Regions from separate parts of the Leclercia sp. G3L genome, predicted to be linked through region 2. Evidence: predicted binding sites of a transcription regulator. Region 2 holds the regulator's gene; each other region holds the start of a gene.
The links. Region 2 encodes CRP, which controls carbon source genes, mostly activating them, when cyclic AMP is high. Its sites were predicted from a motif close to ATGTGANNNNNNTCACAT; they were not measured.
Positions count from the first base shown of each region.

Region 1: a site for CRP is predicted at 2,607-2,624, ahead of epd (erythrose-4-phosphate dehydrogenase). Genes of this name have one in related genera too.
Region 3: a site for CRP is predicted at 1,911-1,928, ahead of hpt (hypoxanthine phosphoribosyltransferase). Genes of this name have one in related genera too.

Region 1 covers NZ_CP088265.1:1,995,661-2,000,231, forward strand. The annotation lists gene LRS40_RS11030 (ABC transporter ATP-binding protein) at 1-45, opposite strand, end outside; gene LRS40_RS11035 (ABC transporter ATP-binding protein) at 39-716, opposite strand; gene LRS40_RS11040 (energy-coupling factor transporter transmembrane protein EcfT) at 704-1,411, opposite strand; gene LRS40_RS11045 (ECF transporter S component) at 1,412-1,990, opposite strand; gene LRS40_RS11050 (PPC domain-containing DNA-binding protein) at 2,017-2,442, opposite strand; gene epd (erythrose-4-phosphate dehydrogenase) at 2,819-3,838, shown strand; gene pgk (phosphoglycerate kinase) at 3,888-4,571, shown strand, end outside.
Region 2 covers NZ_CP088265.1:1,558,322-1,562,892, reverse strand. The annotation lists gene LRS40_RS08780 (hydrolase) at 1-270, shown strand, start outside; gene LRS40_RS08775 (YheU family protein) at 267-485, shown strand; gene LRS40_RS08770 (phosphoribulokinase) at 516-1,385, shown strand; gene LRS40_RS08765 (OsmC family protein) at 1,475-1,879, opposite strand; gene crp (cAMP-activated global transcriptional regulator CRP) at 2,189-2,821, shown strand; gene LRS40_RS08755 (YccS/YhfK family putative transporter) at 2,878-4,571, shown strand, end outside.
Region 3 covers NZ_CP088265.1:335,459-340,029, forward strand. The annotation lists gene LRS40_RS03045 (ABC transporter ATP-binding protein) at 1-373, opposite strand, end outside; gene can (carbonate dehydratase) at 481-1,143, shown strand; gene hpt (hypoxanthine phosphoribosyltransferase) at 1,246-1,782, opposite strand; gene LRS40_RS03060 (glucose/quinate/shikimate family membrane-bound PQQ-dependent dehydrogenase) at 1,988-4,375, shown strand; gene cueO (multicopper oxidase CueO) at 4,449-4,571, opposite strand, start outside.

The sequences.
Region 1 (4,571 bases), 440 kb from region 2:
TGCCGCGCCTGGCCAGCGATATCTGACCTGATTCAGGGTTAACATAAGGGATGTAAAGCTCCGCTGCGCAGCTGCCAGACCTGCTGACAGTGGGTAATAAAAGGGGAAGGATTGCGCTCGAAAAGCACAATCAGAGAGCGGTGTTCCAGCGCCCAGTGGCGCAGCCGTTCCAGCAGCCTGTCGGCGGCTTGCGAGGTCAGGCGGCTGAAGGCTTCATCGAGAATTAACAGTCTGGGCTGCATGGCGAGCGCGCTGGCGATCACCACGCGCTGGGTTTCGCCGCCGGAGAGCGTGCCGGGATGACGATGGCGCAAAGGCTGACAGTCGGTCAGGGTGAGCGCTGCGTCAATGCGCTGCAAAATTTCCGCTTCGTCGAGGCAGAGGTTTTCCGGGCCAAACGCCACCTCCTCCTCAACGCTGAAAGTACAGCCGGAAAGCTGCAGATAAGGCGACTGCTGCACCAGCTGGATGGCGGATGAACGCTCCACGAGGGATAACTCTCCGACCGGGGTTCCCAGTAGCAGCCCCTTGCCTTCAATCTTGCCGGGCAGGAAGTCCGGGTACCAGCCTGCCATAAGCTGCGCCAGAGTGCTTTTTCCGCTGCCGTTATCACCCAAAACTGCCACCATTCCCGGCCCGGAACAGTGGAAATCCAGGCATGAAGGCGAGTGGGTAGCATGGAGGGGGAGAAAGCGAAACTGCTCTAGCGTAACCATAACCAGACCCCCGTTTCCGTCACCATCAGCAGAACCATGCCGTAGCGCGCCAGGCGCTGTAGGGTACTGTCATGCGGAGCCCACAGCGTGGTGCGCGTGCGATGCAGGCGAAAGCCCCGCATATCCAGCGCGGCACCGCGTACGGCTAAATCATTGAGTGCATTGTGGGTGAGCGGCACAATCAGGGCGGGGATTGCGGCAAGACGCTGATACCAGGCTTCGTCCAGCGGTACGCCGCGCGCTCGCTGGGCCTCATGGATTATCGTCAGCTGGCGTTTAAGCTGTTCAACCACCAGCAGCGGGCCGGCAAACAGGTAGGCCACGCCAGGCGGCAGACGGGAGGCAAACAGCGCCCGGATAAATCGTTGAACCGGCACGTATGCCATCCACAGCTGCGACGTCGAGACAATGGCCAGAATGCGCAGCCACAGCGTGATGGCGTGCGCCCAGCGCTGCGGATCGCGAGGCTCGCCGCTGACCCACTCCACCAGCATGCCGCCATGTACCAGCCATAAACCCACTCCAAAAGGGATCATCAGTAAGACAACATATTTTGCCCGCCGTCGGGTGAGTTTAAGCCCCAGCAGGCAGAGAAAAGTGGCCCCGCTGTACACGGGCAGCAGGGTCTGGGGTGGCAGCAGCAAGGTGCTGCAAGCCGCCAGCGCCCATAGGGTTAACGAGGTAAACGGATGCATCTAGCGCACGGCTGCCATTGTCGGGAAATGGCGCGTGGTGCGTAGGGGCAGCTGGCGCAGCAGGAGCCACACCAGCACTGCGGTCAGCACTTTATCAACCAGATTGGCACCCAGCACGGTGATGGCGACAGACTCCACCAGGTTTTGCCCGACGGCCTGCAACCAGGCGACAAACAGGTCGGCACCGCCACCGGTTACGCCGCCAAAGAGAGCGGTGCGTAACGGCACCGCTACCAGCGTGACGGCGAAGGTAATAACAATCCCGCTAACGACCACTTTCGGCAGGGTGCGAAACCAGCCTGCCCGCGCCAGCCAGCCGGCAACCAGGCCGATCACCATAGCCACAGGCGCAAAGGCGGCGGCAATAGGATCGGTTAACAGCCCCCACAGCAGGTTGGTCAGCAGACCGGTCAACATGCCGATAACCGGGCCGAGCAGCACGGCGCTGATCAAGGTGCCGATGGAGTCGAGAAAAATAGGTAGCTTAAGCATGCTGATCAGCTGACCGCCGATCATGTTGATGGCAATAGCGATCACAATCAGGACCAGAGCCTGGCTGGAAAACGGGCGACGGGACATAGAGAAACCTCTTGCTGAGTGGTCAATTAACGGGGGGAGATATGCATTTCGTCATAGCCGGAAAGCGGGCAGGGCTGGCGGCTGAATGCCAGCTTTTTCAACTCGCCGATCACTAACTCAAGGGTGGTGCGCACGGTACAGCCCGGCATCATATGGCCTCCGAGCATTCTCCCTTGCGGATCTGAAACGCTGAGGTGCAGATGTTCACCGGTCAGCTCGAGCGTGCCATTGAGGGAGATAATTTCCCAGGTACCGGTGAGCAGGGTGGTGGCCTCCTGTCCGGCATAGCGCAGCGCGACGTCGGTCAGGCTACCGGTACAGCCGGCAATCCAGGCGGCGAGTAGTTGATGCTGTTGCACAAAGGCGTGCAACTGCGAAAACACCTCCTGGCCGGGAAGCAGACGAAGGGCATAAAAGCGGGCTTCTGATGAAGAGGCGTGAAGCATAGTCATAATTTGCAGGACTCCGAGACTCGGACGTGCCGCACATAGTATCGGCGCCGGGGGAAGTGCTTTCTGATATAAATCAGGATTTACGCCGCGACAACGAAAAGATCTTGCTACGCTTATTCACGATTCTGGAATATGGAATAAAACCGGCGATAATTGCACGCTAAATGTGACGTGCGTCATATAGCTGGCTTATTGGTCTGGACAGAGATTTCCTTTATTCCATGTTTCGCTTATTCTAGCTGAAGCGTTTCAGTCGATTAAACGTTCGACAAATGACCAATCAGTTGGAGTTTGTGACAGGCGAGGATTCCCCTCGGAGCGTTGCTGGATTACTCTGTCAGCCACCTCGAATCAGGGAAAGCTTTGCAGGAGACTTATGACCGTACGCGTAGCGATTAATGGTTTCGGTCGCATCGGACGCAACGTGGTTCGTGCTTTATATGAATCCGGGCGTCGGGCGGAAATGACCGTGGTGGCCATCAATGAACTGGCGGATGCCGCAGGCATGGCGCATTTATTGAAGTATGACACCAGCCATGGGCGCTTTGCCTGGGACGTTCGTCAGGAGAGAGAGCAGCTGTTCGTTGGTGATGACGTGATTCGTGTGCTGCACGAGCAGACGATCGACGCCTTACCCTGGCGTGAGCTGGGCGTGGATGTGGTGCTCGACTGTACCGGCGTCTACGGCAATCGCGGACATGGCGAAGCCCATCTGGCGGCTGGCGCGAAGAAAGTGCTCTTCTCACATCCCGGCAGTAACGATCTCGATGCCACGGTGGTTTACGGCGTTAACCATCATGAGCTGCAAGCGGAACACCGCATCGTCTCCAATGCCTCCTGCACCACCAACTGTATTATTCCGGTCATCAAACTGCTGGACGATGCCTATGGCATTGAATCGGGCACCGTGACCACGATTCATTCCGCCATGCACGATCAGCAGGTCATTGACGCATACCACCCGGATCTGCGACGCACTCGCGCGGCGAGTCAGTCCATTATCCCGGTGGACACCAAACTGGCGGCCGGTATTACCCGAATTTTCCCCCAGTTTGAAGACCGTTTTGAAGCTATCGCCGTGCGTGTTCCAACCATTAACGTGACGGCGATCGACCTCAGCGTGACCGTGAAAAAACCGGTAAAAGCCTGTGAGGTCAACATGTTGCTGCAAAAAGCGGCACAGCAAGCATTTCATGGTATAGTTGACTATACGGAATTACTGTTGGTCTCAGTAGATTTTAACCACGATCCGCATAGCGCCATTGTTGATGGCACCCAAACGCGCGTGAGTGGGGCGCATCTGATCAAAACGCTGGTCTGGTGTGATAACGAATGGGGCTTTGCTAACAGGATGCTCGACACCACGTTAGCCATGGCCGCACAAGGTTTCAGGTAAGGCGCGTATTGCGTCTGCAAAACTTTAAGAATCAACGAGAGGATTCACCATGTCTGTAATTAAGATGACCGATCTGGATCTGGCAGGTAAACGCGTTTTCATCCGTGCGGATCTGAACGTACCGGTTAAAGATGGGAAAGTCACCAGCGACGCACGTATCCGTGCCTCTCTGCCAACCATCGAACTGGCACTGAAGCAGGGTGCAAAAGTGATGGTCACCTCCCACCTGGGTCGTCCGACCGAAGGCGAGTACAACGAAGAATTCTCTCTGCTGCCGGTTGTTAATTACCTGAAAGACAAACTGTCCAGCCCGGTACGTCTGGTTAAAGACTACCTGGACGGCGTTGAAGTTGCTGAAGGTGAACTGGTTGTTCTGGAAAACGTTCGCTTTAACAAAGGCGAGAAGAAAGACGACGAAACTCTGTCCAAAAAATACGCAGCCCTGTGCGACGTGTTCGTAATGGATGCTTTCGGTACTGCTCACCGTGCGCAGGCTTCTACTCACGGTATCGGTAAATTCGCTGACGTCGCCTGTGCAGGTCCACTGCTGGCAGACGAACTGGAAGCACTGGGCAAAGCCCTGAAAGAACCAGCTCGTCCAATGGTTGCTATCGTTGGCGGTTCTAAAGTCTCTACCAAACTGACCGTACTGGACTCTCTGTCCAAAATCGCTGACCAGCTGATCGTCGGTGGCGGCATCGCCAACACCTTCGTTGCCGCTCAGGGCCACAAC
Region 2 (4,571 bases):
GATGCTATTGACTACTATCGCCAGTGCAGCGCCATGCCGTTGCTCAGCAACATCACGAAACCTGTGCTGATTATTCATGCTAAAGACGATCCCTTTATGGATCATCACTCGATACCCGCGCAGGAATTTTTGCCCGCTAACGTGCAGTATCAGCTGACCGAACACGGCGGACACGTGGGTTTTGTCGGCGGCACGCTGCGTCGCCCGACGATGTGGCTGGAAACGCGTATCCCGGACTGGCTGACCACATACCTGGAACCGATAAGATGATTATTCCCTGGCAAGATCTGGCTCCCGAAACGCTGGATAATCTGATTGAAAGCTTTGTGTTACGCGAAGGCACCGATTATGGTGAACAGGAGCTTTCGCTTGAGCAGAAGGTTGCCGACGTCAGGCGCCAGCTGCAAAGCGGTGAGGTGCTGGTCGTATGGTCCGAGCTGCACGAAACCGTCAACATCATGCCTCGCAATCAATTTCGCGGTTAACCGCGACATCTTTCCATTCAGGGAGTTGCTATGTCCGCCAGACATCCGGTTATTGCCGTTACAGGGTCGAGTGGTGCGGGTACCACTACCACCAGCCTCGCCTTTCGTAAGATCTTCTCGCAGCTGCATCTGCGCGCCGCGGAAGTGGAAGGCGACAGTTTTCACCGCTTTACCCGCCCTGAAATGGATATGGCGATCCGCAAGGCCCGCGATCTCGGCAAACACATCAGCTACTTTGGCCCGGATGCCAACGACTTTGGCCTGCTGGAGCAAACCTTCGCTGAATACGGGCGAAGCGGCACCGGTCAGGCGCGCAAATACCTGCACACCTATGACGAAGCGGTGCCCTGGAACCAGGTGCCGGGCACTTTCACACCCTGGCAGCCGCTGCCGGAACCCACCGACGTGCTGTTTTATGAAGGCCTGCATGGCGGGGTGGTCACGCCGCAACACGACGTGGCGCGCCATGTCGATCTGCTGGTGGGCGTGGTGCCGATTGTTAACCTGGAGTGGATCCAGAAGCTGACGCGGGATACCAGCGAGCGCGGTCATTCCCGCGAGGCGGTGATGGACTCCGTGGTGCGCTCAATGGAAGATTACATTAACTTCCTGACGCCACAGTTTTCCCGCACCCACATTAACTTCCAGCGCGTTCCGACCGTAGACACCTCGAACCCCTTTGCCGCCAAGGCTATCCCGTCCCTGGACGAGAGCTTCGTGGTGATCCATTTCCGCAATCTGGACAATATCGATTACCCCTGGCTGCTGGCGATGCTACAGGGTTCGTTTATTTCGCATATCAATACGCTGGTGGTTCCGGGCGGGAAGATGGGGCTGGCGATGGAGTTAATCATGATGCCGCTGGTGCAGCGGTTGATGGAAGGCAAGAAAATCGATTGAAGCCTTGTTGCCCGGTGGCGCTACGCTTACCGGGCCTACGGGCTCTGTAGGCCGGGCAAACGAAGTGCCGCCCGGCGTTTTAGCAAGGCTTACGCCTCGATCACTTCATACGAGTGGGTAATATTTACCGCTTTCTCCAGCATCAGCGCCACGGAGCAGTACTTCTCCGCAGAAAGATCGACCGCGCGGGATACCGCCGCGTCTTTCAGCGCTTTGCCGGTGACCACGAAGTGAAGGTTGATATGGGTGAACAGGCGCGGCGCCTCTTCACGACGCTCTGAGGTCAGTTTCACTTCACAGTCGGTCACATCGTGACGCCCTTTTTGCAGGATCGACACCACGTCGATCGCGCTGCATCCTCCTGCCGCCATCAGGACCACTTCCATCGGACTTGGCGCTTTATCGCCGGAGTTACCGTCCATCAAAATCTGGTGCCCGGAAGCCGACTCACCGAGGAACGTTAGCCCTTCAACCCATTTCACACGTGCTTGCATTTTTATTAACTCCAGGATTGCATTTTTCCTGACAGATTACGCGCCAGTAACAATTCTGACAACGGAAGTCGACCTGCATCAAGCTGAAGCGAGACACCAGGAGACACGCGGCAAAAGCTATGCTAAAACAGTCGAGATGCTACAGTAATACATTGACGTTACACATGTATGCAGAGGACATCACACATTACAGGCTGCTAATTATTGTGCCAGCCAGACCCCAGGCAGGGGGAAGAATTCGATTGCAACCCCAGAGTACAGGTACATAGCCAGACTCTGGAGACAGCTTATAACAGAGGATAACAGCGCATGGTGCTTGGCAAACCGCAAACAGACCCGACTCTCGAATGGTTCTTGTCTCATTGCCATATTCATAAGTACCCATCGAAGAGCACGCTGATTCACCAGGGTGAAAAAGCGGAAACGTTGTACTACATCGTCAAAGGCTCAGTGGCAGTGCTGATCAAAGATGAAGAAGGCAAAGAGATGATCCTCTCTTACCTGAATCAGGGAGACTTTATCGGCGAACTGGGCCTGTTTGAAGAAGGTCAGGAGCGTAGCGCCTGGGTTCGTGCAAAAACGGCCTGTGAAGTGGCTGAGATCTCTTATAAGAAATTCCGCCAGCTGATCCAGGTGAATCCGGATATCCTGATGCGCCTCTCTTCGCAGATGGCTCGCCGTCTGCAGGTCACGTCCGAGAAAGTGGGTAACCTCGCCTTCCTCGACGTAACGGGCCGTATTGCCCAGACCCTGCTGAACCTGGCGAAACAGCCAGACGCTATGACCCACCCGGACGGTATGCAAATTAAAATTACCCGTCAGGAAATTGGTCAGATCGTCGGATGTTCTCGTGAGACAGTGGGTCGTATCCTGAAAATGCTGGAAGATCAAAACCTGATTTCCGCCCACGGTAAAACCATCGTGGTTTACGGAACACGTTAATTCCGCTAAAACGGCGTGGCATCGCACGATGACACGCCGTTTTTGTCTCTATCCCCATGTGGCGCAGGCTCATTTATCACCCGGAAGTTAACTACGCACTGCGGCAAACCCTGGTGTTGTGTCTCCCTGTGGCTGTGGGTCTGATCTTCGGTCATCTGCAACACGGCCTGCTCTTCTCTCTCGTTCCTGCCTGCTGCAACATTGCCGGTCTGGGCACGCCACATAAGCGCTTCTTTAAACGTCTGACTATTGGCGGCTGCCTGTTCGCGGGCTGTAGCCTGGCCGTACAGCTGCTGCTGGCGCGGGATATTCCGCTGCCTCTGATTCTGACCGTGCTGGCGATGACGCTAGGGGTCACGGCTGAGATCAGCGCCCTGCATGCGCGACTGCTGCCCGCCTCGCTGATTGCGGCCATCTTTACCCTGAGCCTGGCGGGGAATATGCCGGTCTGGGAACCGCTACTCCTCTATACGCTGGGCACCCTCTGGTACGGGCTGTTTAACTGGTTCTGGTTCTGGATGTGGCGTGAACAGCCGCTGCGTGAGTCGCTGAGCATGCTCTATCAACAGCTGGCGGATTATTGCGAAGCAAAATACACCCTGCTGACGCAGCACACCGACCCTGAAAAATCGTTGCCCCCGCTGCTGGCCCGCCAGCAGAAGGTAGTGGACCTGATCAGCCTCTGTTACCAACAGCTGCATATGCTGGCGGCCAACAGGAATCATGAATACAAACGCCTGCTGCGCACCTTCCAGGTGGGGCTGGATCTACAGGAGCACATCTCCGTCAGCCTGCATCACCCGAAGGAGGTGCAGAAGCTGGTGGAGCGCAGTCACGCTGAAGCGGTGATCCGCTGGAACGCGCAGACCGTTGCGGCACGCCTGCGGGTGCTGGCTGACGACATTCTCTATCATCGCTACCCCACCCGCTTCACCATGGACAAGCAGCTCGGCGCCCTGGAGAAAATTGCCCGCCAGCACCCGGATAACCCGGTGGGTCAGTTCTGCGCCTGGCACTTCAGCCGTATTGCCCGCGTGCTGCGCACCCAGCGCCCGCTCTACCCGCGCGACCTGATGGCGGACAAGCAGAAACGCCTGCCGCTGATCCCCGCTCTGAGAAGCTATCTGTCGCTGAAGTCTGCCGCCCTGCGTAACGCGGCGCGCATCAGCGTGATGCTGAGTATCGCCAGCCTGATGGGCGTGGCGCTGCACCTGCCGAAACCCTACTGGATCTTAATGACAGTGCTGCTGGTGACGCAAAACGGCTATAGCGCGACGCGGGTGCGTATTCTCCACCGGGCGGCCGGCACGCTGGCGGGGCTGATTATTGCCGGCGTGACCCTGCACTTCCACGTCCCGGAAGGCTACACCCTTGCCGGGATGTTGATGGTGACGCTGGTAAGCTACCTGATCATTCGCAAGAGCTACGGCTGGGCGACGGTGGGCTTTACGGTCACGGCGGTGTACACCCTGCAGCTGCTGACCCTGAACGGCGAGCAGTTTATTGTCGCCCGGCTGGCCGATACCCTGATTGGCTGCCTGATCGCCTTCGGGGGGATGGTCTGGCTATGGCCGCAGTGGCAGAGCGGGCTTCTGCGGCAGAATGCCCACGACGCGCTGGAAGCGGATCAGGAGGCTATCCGCCTGATCCTCAGCGACGATCCGCAGCCGACGCCGCTGGCGTGGCAACGCATGAAGGTCAATCAGGCGCACAACGCGCTGTTCAACTCTCTGAACCAGGCGATGCAGGA
Region 3 (4,571 bases), 1.2 Mb from region 2:
CGAGCTGCTTAAGATATTTTTCGCTGCGCTCAACCGCCTCTTTACGCTCCACGCCGTAATAGCCCGCCTGGTTGACCACAATCTGCTGCACGGTCTCAAACGGGTTGAAGTTAAACTCCTGCGGCACCAGCCCCAGCTGGCGTTTGGCGTTCACCACGTCCTTTTCCAGGTCGTAGCCGAAGACTTTTACATGGCCGGAGGATTTATTCACCAGCGAGCTAATAATCCCGATGGTGGTGGACTTACCTGCCCCGTTGGGCCCCAGAAGCGCATAAAAATCACCGGCTTCGACTTTAAGATCTATGCCGCGCAGTGCCTGGACACCACCCGGATAGGTTTTTTTAAGCTGCTCGAGCTCCAGTGCAATGGTCATGAAATAGAGTTACCTATAGTGCTGACACGCGAAGTGTTGTTTTAAAAAAAATCGAGTTGCCCTATATTAGCGCAACGCATTAACCCGGTTACAGGCCGTTTATCTCCATGAATGACATAGATACACTCATCAGCAATAACGCACTATGGTCAAAGATGCTGCTGGAGGAAGATTCCGGATTTTTTGAGAAACTGTCTCAGGCGCAGAAACCACGCTTTCTCTGGATTGGATGCTCCGACAGCCGCGTTCCCGCTGAACGTCTGACTGGCCTCGAACCGGGCGAACTCTTTGTTCACCGTAACGTCGCGAACCTGGTGATCCACACCGACCTGAACTGCCTGTCCGTAGTGCAGTATGCGGTCGACGTGCTGGAAGTGGAACACATCATTATTTGCGGTCACTACGGCTGCGGCGGCGTTCAGGCGGCGGTCGAGAACACGGAACTGGGTCTGATCGACAACTGGCTGCTGCACATTCGTGATATCTGGTTCAAACATAGCTCACTGCTGGGGCAAATGCCGCAGGAGCGTCGCCTGGATACCCTCTGTGAACTGAACGTGATGGAGCAGGTGTACAACCTCGGCCACTCCACCATTATGCAGTCGGCCTGGAAACGCGGGCAGAAAGTGACGATCCACGGCTGGGCGTATGGCATTCACGACGGCCTGCTGCGCGATCTGGAAGTGACCGCCACCAACCGGGAAACCCTGGAGCAGCGCTACCGTCGGGGCGTCTCAAACCTGACCCAGAAGCACGAAAATCACAAATAAGCCTGTAAAAAAGCCGGGTGGCGGCGTCGCCTTACCCGGCCTACAAAAGTGCGGTCCATAGGCCCGGTAAGCGTAGCGCCACCGGGCAATACCCACCTTAATTTACTCGTCCAGCAGCACCACTTTGCCGACATACGGGAGATGACGATAGCGCTGAGCATAGTCAATGCCGTAGCCCACCACGAATTCGTCCGGAATTGAGAAACCGACATACTCCACGGGAACCTGAACTTCACGGCGGGTCGGTTTGTCCAGCAGGGTACAGATCGCCAGCGATTTTGGTCCACGCAGGCTGAGAATTTCGCGCACCTTCGACAGGGTGTTACCGGAGTCGATGATGTCTTCAACAATCAGAACATCTTTGCCGCGAATGTCTTCATCCAGGTCTTTGAGAATTTTCACATCACGAGTGGTCGACATACCGCTGCCATAGCTGGAGGCGGTCATAAAATCGACTTCATGGGAGACCTGCACTTCGCGGCAGAGATCGGCCATAAACATGAAGGAACCGCGTAACAGACCCACCAGCACCATCTCGCTGCCGCTGTCTTTATAGTGTTCGGTGATCTGACGACCGAGTTCGGCGATACGCGCTTTGATCTCCGCTTCCGGGATCATCACTTCAACAGTATGTTTCATTTTACTAACCGTATGTTTTTATAACGAATTTCTCAATGCCGATGGCTTCACGTCCGGCATCGCTACATAAGCCCTGAAGTATACCAGCAAATAGATCCTCCTGGCGCATCTGTTCATAAAAGCCAGATTTGTGATTCCGATCACACTTGTTAAGTCCTATACTTAATTGCTATCAAAAAATTAACAAACTTAAAGAGTACTTTTTATGGCGGAAACAAAAGTTCAACATTCACGGTTACTCGTGAAGCTAACAGCGCTGTTCGCAGCCCTGTGCGGGCTCTACCTGTTAATAGGTGGAGTCTGGCTGGTAGCCATTGGTGGTTCCTGGTACTACCCCATTGCTGGCGTAGTCATGTTAGGTGTCGCCCTGATGTTATGGCGCAGTAAACAATCAGCACTGTGGCTTTATGCCGCCTTACTGCTTGCCACGATGATCTGGGGCGTCTGGGAGGTCGGCTTTGACTTCTGGGCTCTGACCCCGCGCAGCGATATCCTGGTCTTCTTCGGTATCTGGCTGATCCTGCCCTTCGTCTGGCGTCGCCTGTTCGTGCGCTCCGGCGGTGCCGTTACCGCGCTGGTCGTGGCGCTGCTGATCAGCGGCGGGATCCTGACCTGGGCTGGCTTTAACGATCCGCAGGAGGTGAAAGGCACGCTGAATGCCGACGCCACCCCTGCCGCACCGATTTCCGAAGTGGCAAATGCCGACTGGCCTGCCTATGGTCGTAATCAGGAAGGCCAACGCTACTCCCCGCTGAAGCAGATCAATGCCGATAACGTGCATAAGCTGAAAGAGGCCTGGGTATTCCGTACCGGCGACCTGAAGCAACCCAACGATCCGGGCGAACTGACCAACGAAGTGACGCCGATTAAAGTGGGCAACATGCTTTACCTCTGTACGGCTCACCAGCGTCTGTTCGCGCTGGATGCGGCCACCGGTAAAGAGAAGTGGCACTTCGATCCGCAGCTGAAGACCAATAACTCGTTCCAGCACGTGACCTGCCGTGGTGTCTCTTACCACGAAGCACGCGCTGATAACGCCAGTCCGGAAGTGATCGCCGACTGTCCGCGCCGCATTATGCTGCCGGTCAACGACGGTCGTCTGTTTGCCATCAACGCCGAAACCGGCAAGCTGTGCGAAACCTTTGCCAACAAAGGCGTGCTGAATCTGCAGACCAACATGCCGGATCAGACTCCGGGTCTGTATGAGCCAACCTCGCCGCCAATCATCACTGACAGAACCATCGTGATTGCCGGTTCGGTAACGGATAACTTCTCCGTGCGCGAAACCTCCGGCGTTATCCGCGGTTTTGACGTCAACACCGGTAAACTGCTGTGGGCCTTTGATCCGGGCGCGAAAGATCCAAACGCCATCCCGTCGGATGAACACACCTTTACCTTCAACTCGCCGAACTCCTGGGCACCAGCGGCCTATGACGCGAAGCTGGACCTGGTCTACCTGCCGATGGGCGTGACCACACCAGATATCTGGGGTGGTAACCGTACGCCGGAACAGGAACGTTATGCCAGCTCTGTCCTGGCGCTGAACGCAACCACCGGTAAACTGGCGTGGAGCTACCAGACCGTTCATCACGATCTGTGGGATATGGATATGCCGTCCCAGCCGACGCTGGCGGACATCAACGTTAACGGCCAGACCGTACCGGTGATCTACGCCCCGGCGAAAACCGGCAATATCTTCGTGCTGGATCGTCGTAACGGCCAATTGGTCGTGCCGGCGCCGGAAAAACCGGTTCCGCAGGGCGCAGCGAAAGGCGACTACGTCACCAAAACCCAGCCGTTCTCGGATCTGAGCTTCCGTCCGAAGAAAGACCTCAGTGGGGCAGACATGTGGGGCGCCACGATGTTTGACCAGCTGGTGTGTCGCGTGATGTTCCACCAGATGCGCTATGAAGGCATCTTCACACCACCGTCCGAGCAGGGCACACTGGTCTTCCCGGGTAACCTGGGGATGTTCGAATGGGGCGGTATCTCCGTGGATCCGAACCGTCAGGTGGCGATTGCCAACCCGATGGCGCTGCCGTTTGTCTCGAAGCTGATCCCACGCGGTCCGGGCAACCCAATGGAGCAGCCGAAAGACGCGCAGGGTACCGGTACCGAATCCGGTATTCAGCCGCAGTACGGCGTGCCGTACGGCGTGACGCTGAACCCGTTCCTCTCTCCGTTTGGCCTGCCGTGTAAACAGCCTGCCTGGGGTTATATCTCCGCGCTGGATCTGAAAACCAATCAGGTCGTATGGAAAAAACGTATTGGTACGCCACAGGACAGCATGCCGTTCCCGATGCCGATCCCGGTGCCGTTCAATATGGGTATGCCGATGCTGGGTGGCCCAATCTCCACCGCCGGTAACGTGCTGTTTATTGGTGCAACTGCCGATAACTACCTGCGCGCGTACAACATGAGCAACGGTGAGAAACTGTGGCAGGGTCGTCTGCCAGCCGGTGGACAAGCCACGCCAATGACCTATGAGGCCAATGGTAAGCAGTTTGTGGTGATCTCCGCAGGTGGTCACGGTTCGTTTGGCACGAAGATGGGCGACTATATTGTTGCCTACGCGTTGCCTGACGAGAAATAAAAGCAAAACGGCAACGAAAGTTGCCGTTTTTAGAACTGTAGGCCGGGTAAGGCGTAGGCGCCACCCGGCTTTTTTACACCGTAAATCCGAGCATCATCCCCGTATCTTCATGCTCTAACAGATGGCAGTGCGCCATATAGGCATACTCTTTCGGCGCGTCATGATCGAACTTCACTAATACCTCGCTCACCCCGCC